2 regions of the Achromobacter sp. ISS7 genome follow, and region 2 is predicted to be linked to the other one. Evidence: riboswitches for the same ligand, from Rfam matches in the RefSeq annotation. Region 2 holds a riboswitch; the other holds the start of a gene.
What was found. A riboswitch is a leader RNA that binds a small molecule or an ion and turns the genes downstream of it on or off. The one in region 2 is predicted to bind glycine.
Positions count from the first base shown of each region.

Region 1 (6,185 bases), 2.4 Mb from region 2:
CGCGCGTGCGCACGACTTCGATGGTCTGCGGATGCACGTGGCGCGAGATGAAGAACACCGGGCTCTGCGACTTGGCGCCACGGCGCGCCAGCGTCATGGCTTCGGCGGCGGCGGTGCTTTCATCGAGCAGCGAGGCGTTGGAGATGTCCAGCCCGGTCAGGTCGGCGACCATGGTCTGGTAGTTCAGCAGGGCCTCCAGGCGGCCCTGCGAGATCTCGGGCTGGTACGGCGTGTAGGCCGTGTACCAGGCGGGATTCTCGAGAATGTTGCGCAACACCACGTTGGGCGTCTGCGTGCCGTAGTACCCCTGGCCGATGTAGTTGCGGAAGACCTTGTTGCGGCCGGCGATCTGCTTCAGTTCGGCCAGCACGTCGGCTTCGCTGCGCGACGGCGGCAGCGCCAGCGGCGCCTGGCTGCGGATCTTGGGCGGCACGACTTCTTCGATCAGGGCGTCCAGGCTGGGGCTGCCGATCGCGGCGAGCATGGCGGCCTGGTCGGCGTCGGAGGGGCCGATGTGGCGGGGAATGAAGTCGGTGTGGGTGTCTAGGGCGCGCGACATGGGGGGATCTCGAGATGGCGGTGTCGTCGGAGGGACGGACGGTGATGCATGGACGGGCGGCGGCGCCAGCGCCGCGCCCGCCCTGACGGGCTTAGCCGTTGGCGACGGCTTCGTAGCCGGCCGCGTCCAGCAGCTTGTCGGCATCGGCGGCGTTGACCGGCTTGATCTTGAAGATCCAGGCGGTGAAGGCCGATTCGTTGATCAGGTTGGGGTTGCTTTCCAGCTCGTCGTTGAAGGCAACGATCTCGCCGGCCACGGGCGCGTAGATGTCGGAGGCGGCCTTGACCGACTCGACCACGCCGGCGGTCTCGCCCGCGTTCAGCTTGGCGCCGACCTTGACGTCGCCGACGAAGACCAGGTCACCCAGCTGGTCCTGGGCGGTATCGGTGATGCCGACGACGAACACGTCGCCTTCGGCTTTGACCCATTCATGGGACTCGGTGTACTTGCGATCGGTGGGCAGACTCATGGGAACTCCTGGGGGATTCGGATAAGGAAATGGTGTTGCGCGCCTCGCGCCGACGGCCCTGCCCCGAGGGGCCGGCCAGCGGCGCGAAGCTTCGAGTTTACGAGTGTTCGACGGCTTTGCCGTTACGGACAAACGGCAGTTTGCAGACCAGGGCGGGCACCCACTTGCCGCGGATGTCGACCTCGACCGTGTCGCCCGCGGCCACGCCTTGCGGCAGGCGCGCGAAACCGATCGAGACGCCCAGCGTCGGCGACATGGTGCCGCTGGTCAGCTCGCCCACGCCGTGCGGGGTGCGCACCGCCATGTGGGCGCGCATCACGCCGCGCTCCTGCAGTTTCAGGCCGATGAAGGTGGCGGGCGTGGCGAACTGCTCCAGCGCGTCGCGGCCGATGAAGCGGCGCTCGGGGTTTTTCAGGGACACCGTCCAGGTCAGCGCGGCTTCGCCGGGCTGGGTCAGTTCGTCCATGTCCTGGCCGTACAGGTTCATGCCGGCTTCCAGGCGCAGCGTGTCGCGCGCGCCCAGGCCCGCCGGGCGCACGCCCTGGGCCGCCAGGTCGCGCCACAGTTGCACCGCCTCGGTGGCAGGCAGCACGATCTCGAAACCGTCTTCGCCGGTGTAGCCGGTGCGCGCCACCAGGGTGTCGTCGCCGACGCGGGCGGCCACGAACGGGGTCAGCGGCTCGCTGGCGGCCTGCCAGGCCGGACGCGCGGCCCAGACCTTGGCGCGGGCATTGGGGCCCTGCACGGCGATCATGGCCAGGTCACGGCGCGGCGTGATGGCGACGTCGAACTTGCCGGCCTGCTTGACGCGCTGCATCCAGGCCATGTCCTTGTCGGCCGTGCCGGCATTGACCACCACGCGCCATTCATCGGCGGCGAAGAAGTAGACGATCAGGTCGTCGATGACGCCGCCCTGCGGGTTCAGCATGCAGGTGTAGAGCGCCTTGCCGGGCACGGTCAGCTTGGCCACGTCATTGGCCACCAGGCGCTGCAGGAAGGCAAAGGCATCGGGGCCGGTGACGTCGGCGTTGAGCATGTGCGAAACGTCGAACATGCCGGCGTCCTGGCGCACCGCGTGGTGTTCTTCCAGTTGCGAGCCGTAGGCCAGGGGCATGTCCCAGCCGCCGAAATCGACCATGCGGGCGCCGGAGGCGATGTGTTCGTCGGCCAGCGGGGTGCGTTTGAGGGTTGCGGACATGCGCGGGTACTCCGGAGCGGCAGCGGTGCCAGGGTTACGGAATGCCGCCGGCGGACAGGAAACGCCCGCGCAACGGCTGAATTTTCCGCCCCTCTGTCCTTTTGCCTGAGAGTTGCCCCGCGTGGCGGGTTTGCACCTTCGGCGCCTGGGCTGCGCGCTATGTCCCTGTTTGGGCAGCGGCGCCAGGTCTCTCCAGAGTGCTGCTTTGCCGCGTCCGCGCGGTAAAAACCGGGACAGGGCAAACATGCGCGGTATGGGATACCTGAGCGATTCTGGGCGAATTGCGCCTTCGGCGGCGGCCGCGGACGGCCGCTCTCTCCCGCAACATGCGTGACAGCGCCGAAAGCATACCGCGAAACGCCGTTCCGTTGTTGATCCACGGCCTTGATACGCGGCCTCGATCCGAGGCCGCGGGCCCGCCCCCCGCGCGACGGCCGCTCAGCCCAGCGCGGTGTCCAGCAGCATCATCAGCACGAAGCCCAGCATCAGCCCGCAGGTGGCGTAGACCTCGTGCCCCTTGCGGTGCGATTCCGGGATGATCTCGTGGCTGATCACGAACAGCATCGCCCCGGCGGCGAAACCCAGCCCCCACGGCAGCAGCGCCGCCGACCAGCCCACCACCGCCGCGCCCAGCACCGCGCCGACCGGCTCGACCAGGCCCGACAGCATGCCCAGCGCCACCGCGAACGCGCGCTTGTAGCCGGCGGCGATCAAGGCCACGGCCACCACCAGCCCCTCGGGAATGTCCTGGATGGCGATGCCGGTGGCCAACGCCGTGCCGCGCACCGGATCGTTGCCGGCGTAGCCCACGCCGATGGCCAGGCCCTCGGGCAGGTTGTGCAGCGTGATCGCGAAGACGAACAGCCAGGTGCGGCGCAGGCGGTGCGCCTCGATGCCCTCGCGGCCCTTGATGAAGTGCTCGTGCGGCAGCAGCCGGTCCATCAGCAGCAGTACCGCCGCGCCCAGCAGGATGGCGGCGCCCACCGTCAGGCCCGCGCCCCACGGGCCGGCGCCCTGGGCCTCGGCCGCCGCGATGCCCGGCGCCACCAGCGAAAAGGCGCTGGCCGCCAGCATCACGCCGGCGCCGAAGCCGAACATGCTGTCCTGCATCTTCTGCGGGATGGTGCGCGCGAACAGCACCGGCAGCGTGCCGGCGGCGGTGGCGCCGGCCGCCACCATGCCGCCCAGCAGCGCGTCGGCCACGTGCGGCGCGTGCTCGTTGAAATAGACCCACATCTGGTGCAGGCCCAGGCAGGCGACCAGCACCGCCAGCGTCCAGACACTGACGCTGATGGCCGCGGGCCGGATGCGATGACGGCTGAAAGTGTTCATGGACCGCTGCCCCCGCGCAATGCCGGCTCAGCCCACGGCGGCGGCGTAGCGGCGCGCCACCTCGGGCCAATCGATCACATTGTAGAAGGCGCCGATGTATTCCGGCCGGCGGTTCTGGTACTTCAGATAGTAGGCGTGCTCCCACACGTCCAGCCCCAGGATCGGCGTGTTGCCCTGCATCAGCGGGCTGTCTTGGTTGGCGCTGCTTTCCACCAGCAGCTTGCCGGCCGGCGTGACGCTGAGCCAGGCCCAGCCGCTGCCGAAGCGCGTCAGCGCCGCCTTGGTGAAGGCTTCGCGGAAGGCCGCGTGGCCGCCCAGTTCGGCGTCGATGGCGCGGGCCAGGGCGCCGTCGGGCTCGCCGCCGCCCTGCGGCGACATCACCGACCAGAACAGGCTGTGGTTGGCGTGGCCGCCGCCGTTGTTGCGCACCGCGCCGCGGATGGCCTCGGGCAGTTGGTCGATGCGCGCCACCAGGGCGTCGACCGGCTCGTCGGTGGCGATGCCGGCGCCGTCCAGCGCGGCGTTCAGGTTGTTGACGTAGGTCTGGTGGTGCTTGCTGTGGTGGATCTCCATCGTCAGGGCGTCGATGTTCGGCTCGAGCGCGTCGTAGGCGTAAGGCAGGGGCGGCAAGGTGTAGGCCAAGGCGGTCTCCGTCGGGCGACGCTGCCGGTGATGACAAGCGTCTGATTTTTAGAAATACAAATGATAGGTATTTTTATTTGATATCACAACGATAACGTTGCAATGCCTGTCATGCAGCCAGGCTATGAGCCGCGCAGGCCCTTGGCGGGCAGCACGAAGCGTGCCCGCGCCGATGGGCGGGAAACGCGTGGGACGAAGCGGGCGGCGCGCCCGGAGAATGCGGCTGGAGCGCCTAGAGCGCGTTGCCGCAGGCGACGCCCGAGGCCCAGGCCCACTGGAAGTTGTAGCCGCCGAGCCAGCCGGTGACGTCCACGGCCTCGCCGATGAAGTACAGGCCGGGGGTGGTCTTGGCCTGCATCGACTTCTGGTCCAGGCCGCGGGTGTCGACGCCGCCGCGCATGACCTCGGCCTTCTTGTAGCCGGCGGTGCCGCTGGGCACCAGCGTCCACTGGTGGATGTCCTGCGCCAGGGCGCGCAGGGTCTTGTCGGGCGCGTCGGCCAGGCGCAGCGCCGCCAGGCCCGGCTTGCCGCCCTGCTCCGCCAGCTGCAGCCAGCGGTCGGCCAGGCGCTTGGGCCACAGGCCGGCCAGCACCGTGTGCAATTGCTGCCGGTTGCCGGACTTGGCGGCCAGCAGTTCGGCGGCCAGGTCGCGCCCCGGCGCCAGGTCGATGACGATCGGCTCGCCCGGTTTCCAGAAGCTGGAGATCTGCAGGATGGCCGGGCCCGACAGGCCGCGATGGGTGAACAGCAGGTCCTCGAGGAACTCGCCGCGCGCCTTGCCCTGCCCCGTGGCCAGGTTGACCTCCAGCGCCACGCCGGACAGTTCCGACAACGGCTGCCAGTGCGCGGCGTCGAAGGTCAGCGGCACCAGCGCCGGCCGCGGCTCGACCACCTTCAGGCCAAACTGGCGCGCCAGCTTCAGGCCGAAGTCGGTCGCGCCCAGCTGCGGGATCGCCATGCCGCCCGTGGCCACCACCAGCTTGGCCGCGCGGATCGCGCCCTGGCTGGTGCGCAGCTCGAAGCCGGCCTCGCCATGGGCTACCTCGGCCACCTGGCAGCCCATGCGCCATTGCACCCCGCCGGCGTCGCATTCGGCGCGCAGCATCTCGATGATGGATTCGCTGGAATCGTCGCAGAACAGCTGGCCGCGGTGCTTCTCGTGCCAGGCGATGCGGTGGCGCTTGAGCAGCGCCAGGAAGTCCTGCGGCGTGTAGCCCGCCAACGCCGACCGGCAGAAATGCGGATTGTCGGACAGGAAGTTGGCGGGACCGGCGCCGAGGTTGGTGAAGTTGCAGCGGCCGCCGCCCGAGATGCGGATCTTCTCGGCCAGCCGCTCGGCGTGATCGACCAGCACCACGCGCAGGCCGCGCTGGCCGGCGACCGCGGCACACATCATGCCAGCGGCGCCGGCGCCGAGAACGGCGACATCGAACATCAAGACTCCGGACCCGATCAGTCTTCGATCAGGCAGTCAACGTAGTAACGCTTCTCGCCGTCCGGACCCACTTCGTCGGCCAGGCCGTGGATGTAGGTCTCGAAGCCCGGGAAGCGCTCGTTGAACTCACGCGCGAACTGCAGGTACTGGACGATGGTGCGGTTGAAGCGCTCGCCCGGGATCAGCAGCGGGATGCCCGGAGGGTACGGCGTCAGCAGCACGCCGGTGACGCGGCCTTCCAGCTGGTCGATGTCGACACGCTCGACCTCGCGGTGCGCCATGCGGGCGAAGGCGTCGGACGGCTTGAGCGCCGGCACCATGTCGCTCAGGTACATCTCGGTGGTCAGGCGGGCCACGTCGCGCTCGCGGTAGGCCTCGTGGATCTGCTGGCACAGGTCGCGCAGGCCCATGCGCTCGTAGCGGCGATGGCCACGGCAGAAGTCCGGCAGGATGCGCCACAGCGGCTGGTTGCGGTCGTAGTCGTCCTTGAACTGCTGCAGCGCGGTCAGCAGCGTGTTCCAGCGGCCCTTGGTGATGCCGATGGTGAACA
Region 1 is NZ_JAWRZD010000001.1:5,434,495-5,440,679, reverse strand. Features, by position in the region: gene gcvP (aminomethyl-transferring glycine dehydrogenase) at 1-559, opposite strand, end outside; gene gcvH (glycine cleavage system protein GcvH) at 651-1,028, opposite strand; gene gcvT (glycine cleavage system aminomethyltransferase GcvT) at 1,126-2,226, opposite strand; glycine riboswitch at 2,310-2,432, opposite strand; glycine riboswitch at 2,466-2,558, opposite strand; gene AC1HFW_RS24720 (ZIP family metal transporter) at 2,665-3,558, opposite strand; gene AC1HFW_RS24715 (superoxide dismutase) at 3,586-4,200, opposite strand; gene AC1HFW_RS24710 (BaiN/RdsA family NAD(P)/FAD-dependent oxidoreductase) at 4,433-5,635, opposite strand; gene AC1HFW_RS24705 (arginine/lysine/ornithine decarboxylase) at 5,653-6,185, opposite strand, start outside.
Region 1: linked by a shared signal. The riboswitch ahead of gcvT (glycine cleavage system aminomethyltransferase GcvT) and the one ahead of AC1HFW_RS13655 (D-amino acid dehydrogenase) in region 2 are both predicted to bind glycine.

Region 2 (6,185 bases):
TGGCGCGCTAGCCGCGCCGGCATCAAGCGCCTTGCATTGACCGCCCCAGGCACGCCGGGCTATGGTCGCCGGATCATCAAATTCGGCTTGAAGATCATGAATCCTTCCCGCATGCTGCCCGGCACGCGCGCCCTGCGGACGTTCGAGGCCGCGGGCCGGCTGCTGAATTTCACCCGCGCCGCGGACGAGGTGGGCCTGACGCCCGCCGCGGTCAGCTACCAGATCAAGGAAATCGAGGACCAGCTCGGCCTGGTGCTGTTCACGCGCAACAGCCGCAGCATCCAGCTGACGCCGGCCGGCGCGGTGCTGCTGGAAGCGACCGCCGATGCGCTCGACGGCCTGCGGCGCGCCGTCGGCCGCGCCCAGCGCATGGCGCGCGGTGCCGGCCACCTGCGCCTGTCGCTGGAAGCGCGCTTCGCCACCCACTGGTTGCTGCCGCGCCTGGCGCGTTTTCGCGCGGCCCATCCGGGCCTGGAACTGACCTTCGACATCAGCGACCAGGTGCGCGATTTCGAGATCGACGATATCGATGCCGCGATCCGCTTCGGCGCCGGCCGTTACCCCGGCGCGCGGGCCGACCGCCTGTTCGCCACCACGCTGGCGCCGATCGCCAGCCCCGCCTTGCTCGCCAGCGGACCGGCCATCGCGTCGCCGCGCGACCTGGCGCGCTACCCGCTGAGTCACGTCGATTGCGTGGCCGATGGCATGGTCTGGCCAGACTGGAAAATGTGGCTGGCGGCGGCCGGCGTCGGCGATGTCGACGCCAGCCGCAGCCTGGCGTTTCCAGATTCCAGCCACGTGGCGCAGGCGGCGCTGGACGGCAGCGCCGTGGGCCTGCTGGAACCGGCCATGGTGGCCGCCGATCTCGCCAGCGGGCGGCTGGTCAGGCTGTTCGATATCGACGTCGGCATGGCGCCGGACTTCGCCTATTACCTGGTCTATCCGCAGGGCAGCGCGGACGACGCGCGGGTGATGGCGTTGCGGGAGTGGCTGGCGCGGGAATCCTGCGCTACGGCAGCGCCACCGCTTCCCTGACGCTCGCCGCCAGCATCTGCGCGGTCGCCGCGGACAGCGTCCAGCCCAGGTGCCCGTGGCCGGTGTTGTAGAACACGCCGGGGCGCTTGCCCGGACCGACGCGCGGCATCATGTCGGGCATCATCGGCCGCAGTCCGCACCACGGCACCACGCGCGCGGTGCGCACGCCGGGAAAGTGGCGGCGGGTCCAGTCGACCAGGGGCTGGATGCGTTCGGCGCGGATGTCCAGGTTGAAGCCATTGAACTCGGCGGTGCCGGCCACGCGGAAGCGCTCGCCCAGGCGGCTGGTGACGATCTTGGCGGCTTCGTCCAGCAGGCTCACGGTGGGCGCGGCCGCCTGGCTCGCGGCGTCGTCCAGGTGCACGCTGATCGAATAGCCCTTGACCGGGTAGATGTTCAGGCGGTCGCCCAGCTGCCGCGCGAACTGGCGGCTGGCGGCGCCGGCGCAGACGACGATGGCGTCGGCCTCGTGCTGTTCGCGCCGCGCGCCGTCCTCGCGCGCCACGTCCAGCACGTAGGGCAGGCCGTCGCGGCTGATGGCGCGGATGTCGGCATCCTGTTCGAAACGCACGCCGCGCCGCAGGCACGCCTGCGCCAGGCCGCTGGTGAACTTGTGGATGTCGCCGGTGGCGTCGGACGGCGTGTAGAAGCCGCCGTGGCAGGGCGTGCTCAGCGTCGGTTCGATGCCGCGGATTTCCTCCGGCGTGACGGCGTGCCGTTCCAGCCCGCCCTCGCGCAGCAGCGCGTTGGCGCGGCGCGCGGTCTCGAAGCTGGCGGCGTCGTGGTAGATGTGCAGGATGCCGCGACGTTGCAGGTCGAAGTCGATGCCTTCCTCGACCGCCATGGCGTACAGGTGCTCGCGCGCCTCGATCGCCATGCGGGTGGTGGCGATGGTGTTCTGGCGGTAGTTGCGGATCTGCCCCATGAACTGGGCCAGCCACGAATACTTGTGCCAGCTCGGGCGCGGGTTGAGCAGCAGCGGCGCGTTGTGGCGGCCGAGCCAGCGCAGGCCCTTCATGACGGTGGCGGCGCTGTTCCAGACTTCGGCGTTGCTGGCGGACAGCTGGCCGCCGTTGGCGTAGGACGTCTCCATGGCGGGATAGCGTTGGCGGTCGTAGACGGTGACGTCGTAGCCCAGTTTGCTCAAGGCGTAGGCGGACGTGACGCCGGTGATACCGGCGCCAATGATGGCGATGCGGGGCATGATGGCTCCAGATGGCGTGGCCACGACCCAATGATCGTGGCACCCCATCTGTCTCTGTACCTGAGAGCTTCACCCGGGCGCGGCGGCGCGGGTTCCCCTTCGGTGGGCGCCAGGCGCCTCTCTCCAGATTGTCTAGACCGCGCAGTCCTGTTGCCTGAGAGTTTCCGGGGCGGTTGCTCCGTCGGCGCCCGCCACGGGGGACGGGACTCTTCTGCGGGGTTTTGAATCGACGAAACCGAGAATAGCCAAAATTCGTCGGGCGCGGCACTCAGGGTTAATACCAGGGTGGCGCGGGATTGGCTCTACACTGGGCGCCGACCCGCCGGCACGCGCCGGCCAAGAAAACGATAGGACGATCTCGCATGCGCGCTCCGGCAATGCCCCGTGTTTTCCCGCGGCCCAAGACCCTGACATCGGCCCTGGCCCTGAGCCTGGTGTTGGCCGGCGCCGCCTCGGCTAGCCCGGCCGCGACGCAGGCCGCCTCCCCAGCCGCCAGCGCACAGGCGCCCGCCGCCAGGTCATCCACGGCGCCGGCTGCCGCACCCGCCAAGGCCGATCGCGCCACGGCCGCCGTCGACGCCGCGGTGGCCGACGTCATGCGCCAGTACGGCATCGCCGGCATGGCCATCGGCGTCAGCCGCGACGGCGAGCAGCGCTTCTTCAACTACGGCGATGCCTCGCGCGAGCCGCGGCGCGCGGTCTCCAGCGACACGCTGTTCGAGCTGGGATCGATCAGCAAGACCTTCACCGTCACGCTGGCCGCCTACGCGCAGGCCACGGGCCGCCTGTCGCTGGCCGACAGTCCGGCCAAATGGGTGCCCGAATTGCAGGGCAGCGAATTCGCCAAGATGACGCTGGTGAACCTGGCCACGCACACCGCCGGCGGTTTCCCGCTGCAGGTGCCGGACGCGGTGCAGACCATGGCGCAGCTGATGGACTACCTGAAGGCGTGGACGCCGCAATACGCGCCCGGCACGCGGCGCACCTACGCCAACCCCAGCATCGGCATGCTGGGCGTGGTGGCGGCGCGCGCGCTGGGCGAGCCCTACGTGGTGGCGATGGAGCAGCAGCTGTTTCCCAAGCTGGGGCTGCGCGACACCTACCTGGAAGTGCCGCCGCGCAAGATGCCCGACTACGCCCAGGGCTACGACAAGCAGGACGCGCCGGTGCGCGTGAATCCGGGCGTGCTGGCCGACGAGGCCTACGGCGTGAAGTCCAGCGCCCGCGACATGCTGCGCTTCGTCGAGATCAACCTGGGCACCGCGCCGGTCGACGCCACGCTGCAGCGCGCCATCGCCGAGACCCACACCGGCTATTACCAGCTGGGCGCGATGACGCAGGACCTGATCTGGGAGCAGTACCGCTATCCGGTCTCGGTGGACGATCTGGTGCACGGCAATTCCGCCAAGGTCGCGTTCGAGACCCTGCCGGTCCAGGCGCTGCAACCGCCGCTGGCGCCGCAGCAGGCGGTGTGGATCAACAAGACCGGCGCCACCAATGGCTTCGGCGCCTACGTGGCGTTCGTGCCGTCGCGCAAGCTCGGCATCGTGATCCTGGCCAACCGCAACTATCCCAACGAGGCGCGGGTGCGGTTGGCGTTGAGGGTGCTCAAGGCGCTGGCGCCGTAAAGGCCGCGCCGGCCGGCGGGCGCCCGCCGCCGGCGTTCATGACCTGCCGGTTGCGGCTGTCTCGCCAGCCGTCCTGGCGCCATCGAACTTCGGCAGCAACCCCATGATCTCCAGCCGCGCGCACAGCTCGCCCAGCCGCCGCAGCTTGTACGCCTCCACGTCCATGCCGGCATAGTCGTAGAAGCCCTGGCCTTCGCGCAGGCCGTTACGCCCCTGTTCCATGTTGCGTTCGATGATGGCCGGGGCCGCGAAGCGCGGGTCGAGCGCGCCGGACAGGTAGCGCGAGGCGTAGTAGAGGATGTCGCCGCCGCCCCAGTCGATGAACTCCAGCAGTCCCAGCACCGAGAAGCGCAGGCCGAAGCCCAGTCGCACGGCGGTGTCGATGTCCTCGGCGCTGGCCACGCCTTCCTCGACCATGCGGGCGGCCTCGTTCATGGCCAGCGCCTGGATGCGCGGCACGATGTAGCCGGCCGCCGGGGCGCATTGCACCGGCGTCTTGGCGGCCAGACGCAGCACCGCCAGCAGCTCCTGCAAGGCCGCGTCGGCGGTCTGCGGGCCGCGGCTCACTTCCACCAGCGGAATCAGGTAGGCGGGGTTGAGCCAGTGCGCGTTGAGGAAGCGGCCGGGCTCGCGCACCATGCCGGCCAGCTCGGTGACCAGGAAGGTCGAGGTGGTGGAGGCGATGACGCTGTCCGCCGCGCAGACCTCGCCGAGCCAGGCGAAGGTGTCGCGCTTGATGTCCAGTTGCTCGGGCACCGCCTCGAACACCACGCGGGCGCGGGCCACGTCGGCCACGGCGTCCTCGCGCGCCACCAGGCGCACGCGGCCCAGCGCGGTGTCGGCCTGGGCGTCGTCCAGCAGGCCCAGCCGCACCAGCGTGCCCAGTTCGCGCCGCAGTCCGCCCAGCACGCGGGCGAAGGTCTCGGCCCGCTCGCCGCGCGCGCGCGGCTTGATGTCGATCAGCGTGACCTCCAGTCCGGCATGCAGGTACGACAGGGCGATGCCCATGCCCATGCGGCCGGCGCCGACCACGCACAAGGTCCGTTCCATGGTCAGCATCCTTGCGCGAGCAGCGCGGCCATGTCGGCGCGCGACAGGGTGTCCAGCCCCAGCGCTTCGAGCGTGCGGCCCTCGGCGTACAGGTCGCGGCCGGTGACGGCCGACGCCACGCTCAGCAGGCCCTGCGCCACCGGCGTGGGCACGCCGGCCCAGCGGCCGGTCGACACCAGGAACGACAGGCCCAGGCGCGTGTCCTCCAGCATGTAGCGGTGCGTGCCCAGGTCGATGGTCTCGCGCCAGTCGCCGCTGTCGGTCAGCTTGCCGTGGGCGCCGCGGCCGTACATCCACTCGTCGCCCTCGCTGGCGTAGTGGTCGGCCAGCGGAAAGTGCGGCGCGGCGTAGCCGAGCGCGGCGCGGATGGCGATGCGTTCGGCGTCCAGCGCGTCGGTCACGCGGCGGATCGACGGCTGCGTGCCTTCGTTGTGGATGTCCCAGCGCTCGAAGTGTTCGAGCGGACCGGCGTTCATCAGGATCAGTGGCGGATGGATCACCGGGCCGGCATTCATCAGGGCGCCCGACAGCGCGTCCTCGATCGGCTCGATGCTGGGGTAGGCCCGCGCCAGCGTCTCGAACGCGGGGCCGGCCAGGCGGCGGGGGAAAACGCCGGTGGGCAGGCGGGTGGCGTAGGCGCTGATGACGACGCGGTCGCCATGCTTGCGCGCCAGGTAGGGCAGCGTGCCGGTCTCGGCGAAGGCGACCTCGGCGCGGTTGCCGGCGTCCTTCAGGGCGCGGGCGAACAGATAGCTGCCGAAGGTGCCGGGCGGCAGGAACACCACCTGGCCGTCGCGCAGGTGCGGCGCCAGTTCGGGCGCCAGCGCGGCGTGCGTGGTGGACGGCAGCGGAATCACCAGCAGCGCCGCGTCCTCGGTGGCGCTGGCCAGGTCGGCGGCCAGCGCGATCTGGCCGGGCGCGTCGCCCAGCGCGATGCGGCGCGTGCCGCGATAGTCGGTGACTTCCAGGGCGCCGTCGCGGCGCAGGCCATCAAAGGCCGCGCCGTCGCGGCGCCACAGGCGTACCTGGTGTCCCTTTTCCGCCAGGTCGGCGGCCGCCGCGTAGCAGCCGTGGCCGCCTCCAATAACACCGATGCGCATGATCAAGCTCCTTCGAGAGAGCTTCGATGCTATCGACGGCGCGCGGGCGAGGCTGCGCCGCACGCGCAAGTTGCATACGGAATCGGCAACGAAATCGGCGCGGGCGGGGCGGTGCCGTCATGCCGCGACGCGGCGGGGGGCCGCGCGGCGTGGCGCCGCGCGCGTCAA
Region 2 is NZ_JAWRZD010000001.1:3,034,477-3,040,661, reverse strand. Features, by position in the region: gene AC1HFW_RS13665 (sulfite exporter TauE/SafE family protein) at 1-11, shown strand, start outside; gene AC1HFW_RS13660 (LysR substrate-binding domain-containing protein) at 97-1,035, shown strand; gene AC1HFW_RS13655 (D-amino acid dehydrogenase) at 1,010-2,239, opposite strand; glycine riboswitch at 2,284-2,370, opposite strand; glycine riboswitch at 2,372-2,463, opposite strand; gene blaELC (ELC family class C beta-lactamase) at 2,602-3,867, shown strand; gene AC1HFW_RS13645 (3-hydroxybutyryl-CoA dehydrogenase) at 3,904-4,917, opposite strand; gene AC1HFW_RS13640 (NAD/NADP octopine/nopaline dehydrogenase family protein) at 4,920-6,017, opposite strand; gene AC1HFW_RS13635 (AraC-like ligand-binding domain-containing protein) at 6,182-6,185, opposite strand, start outside.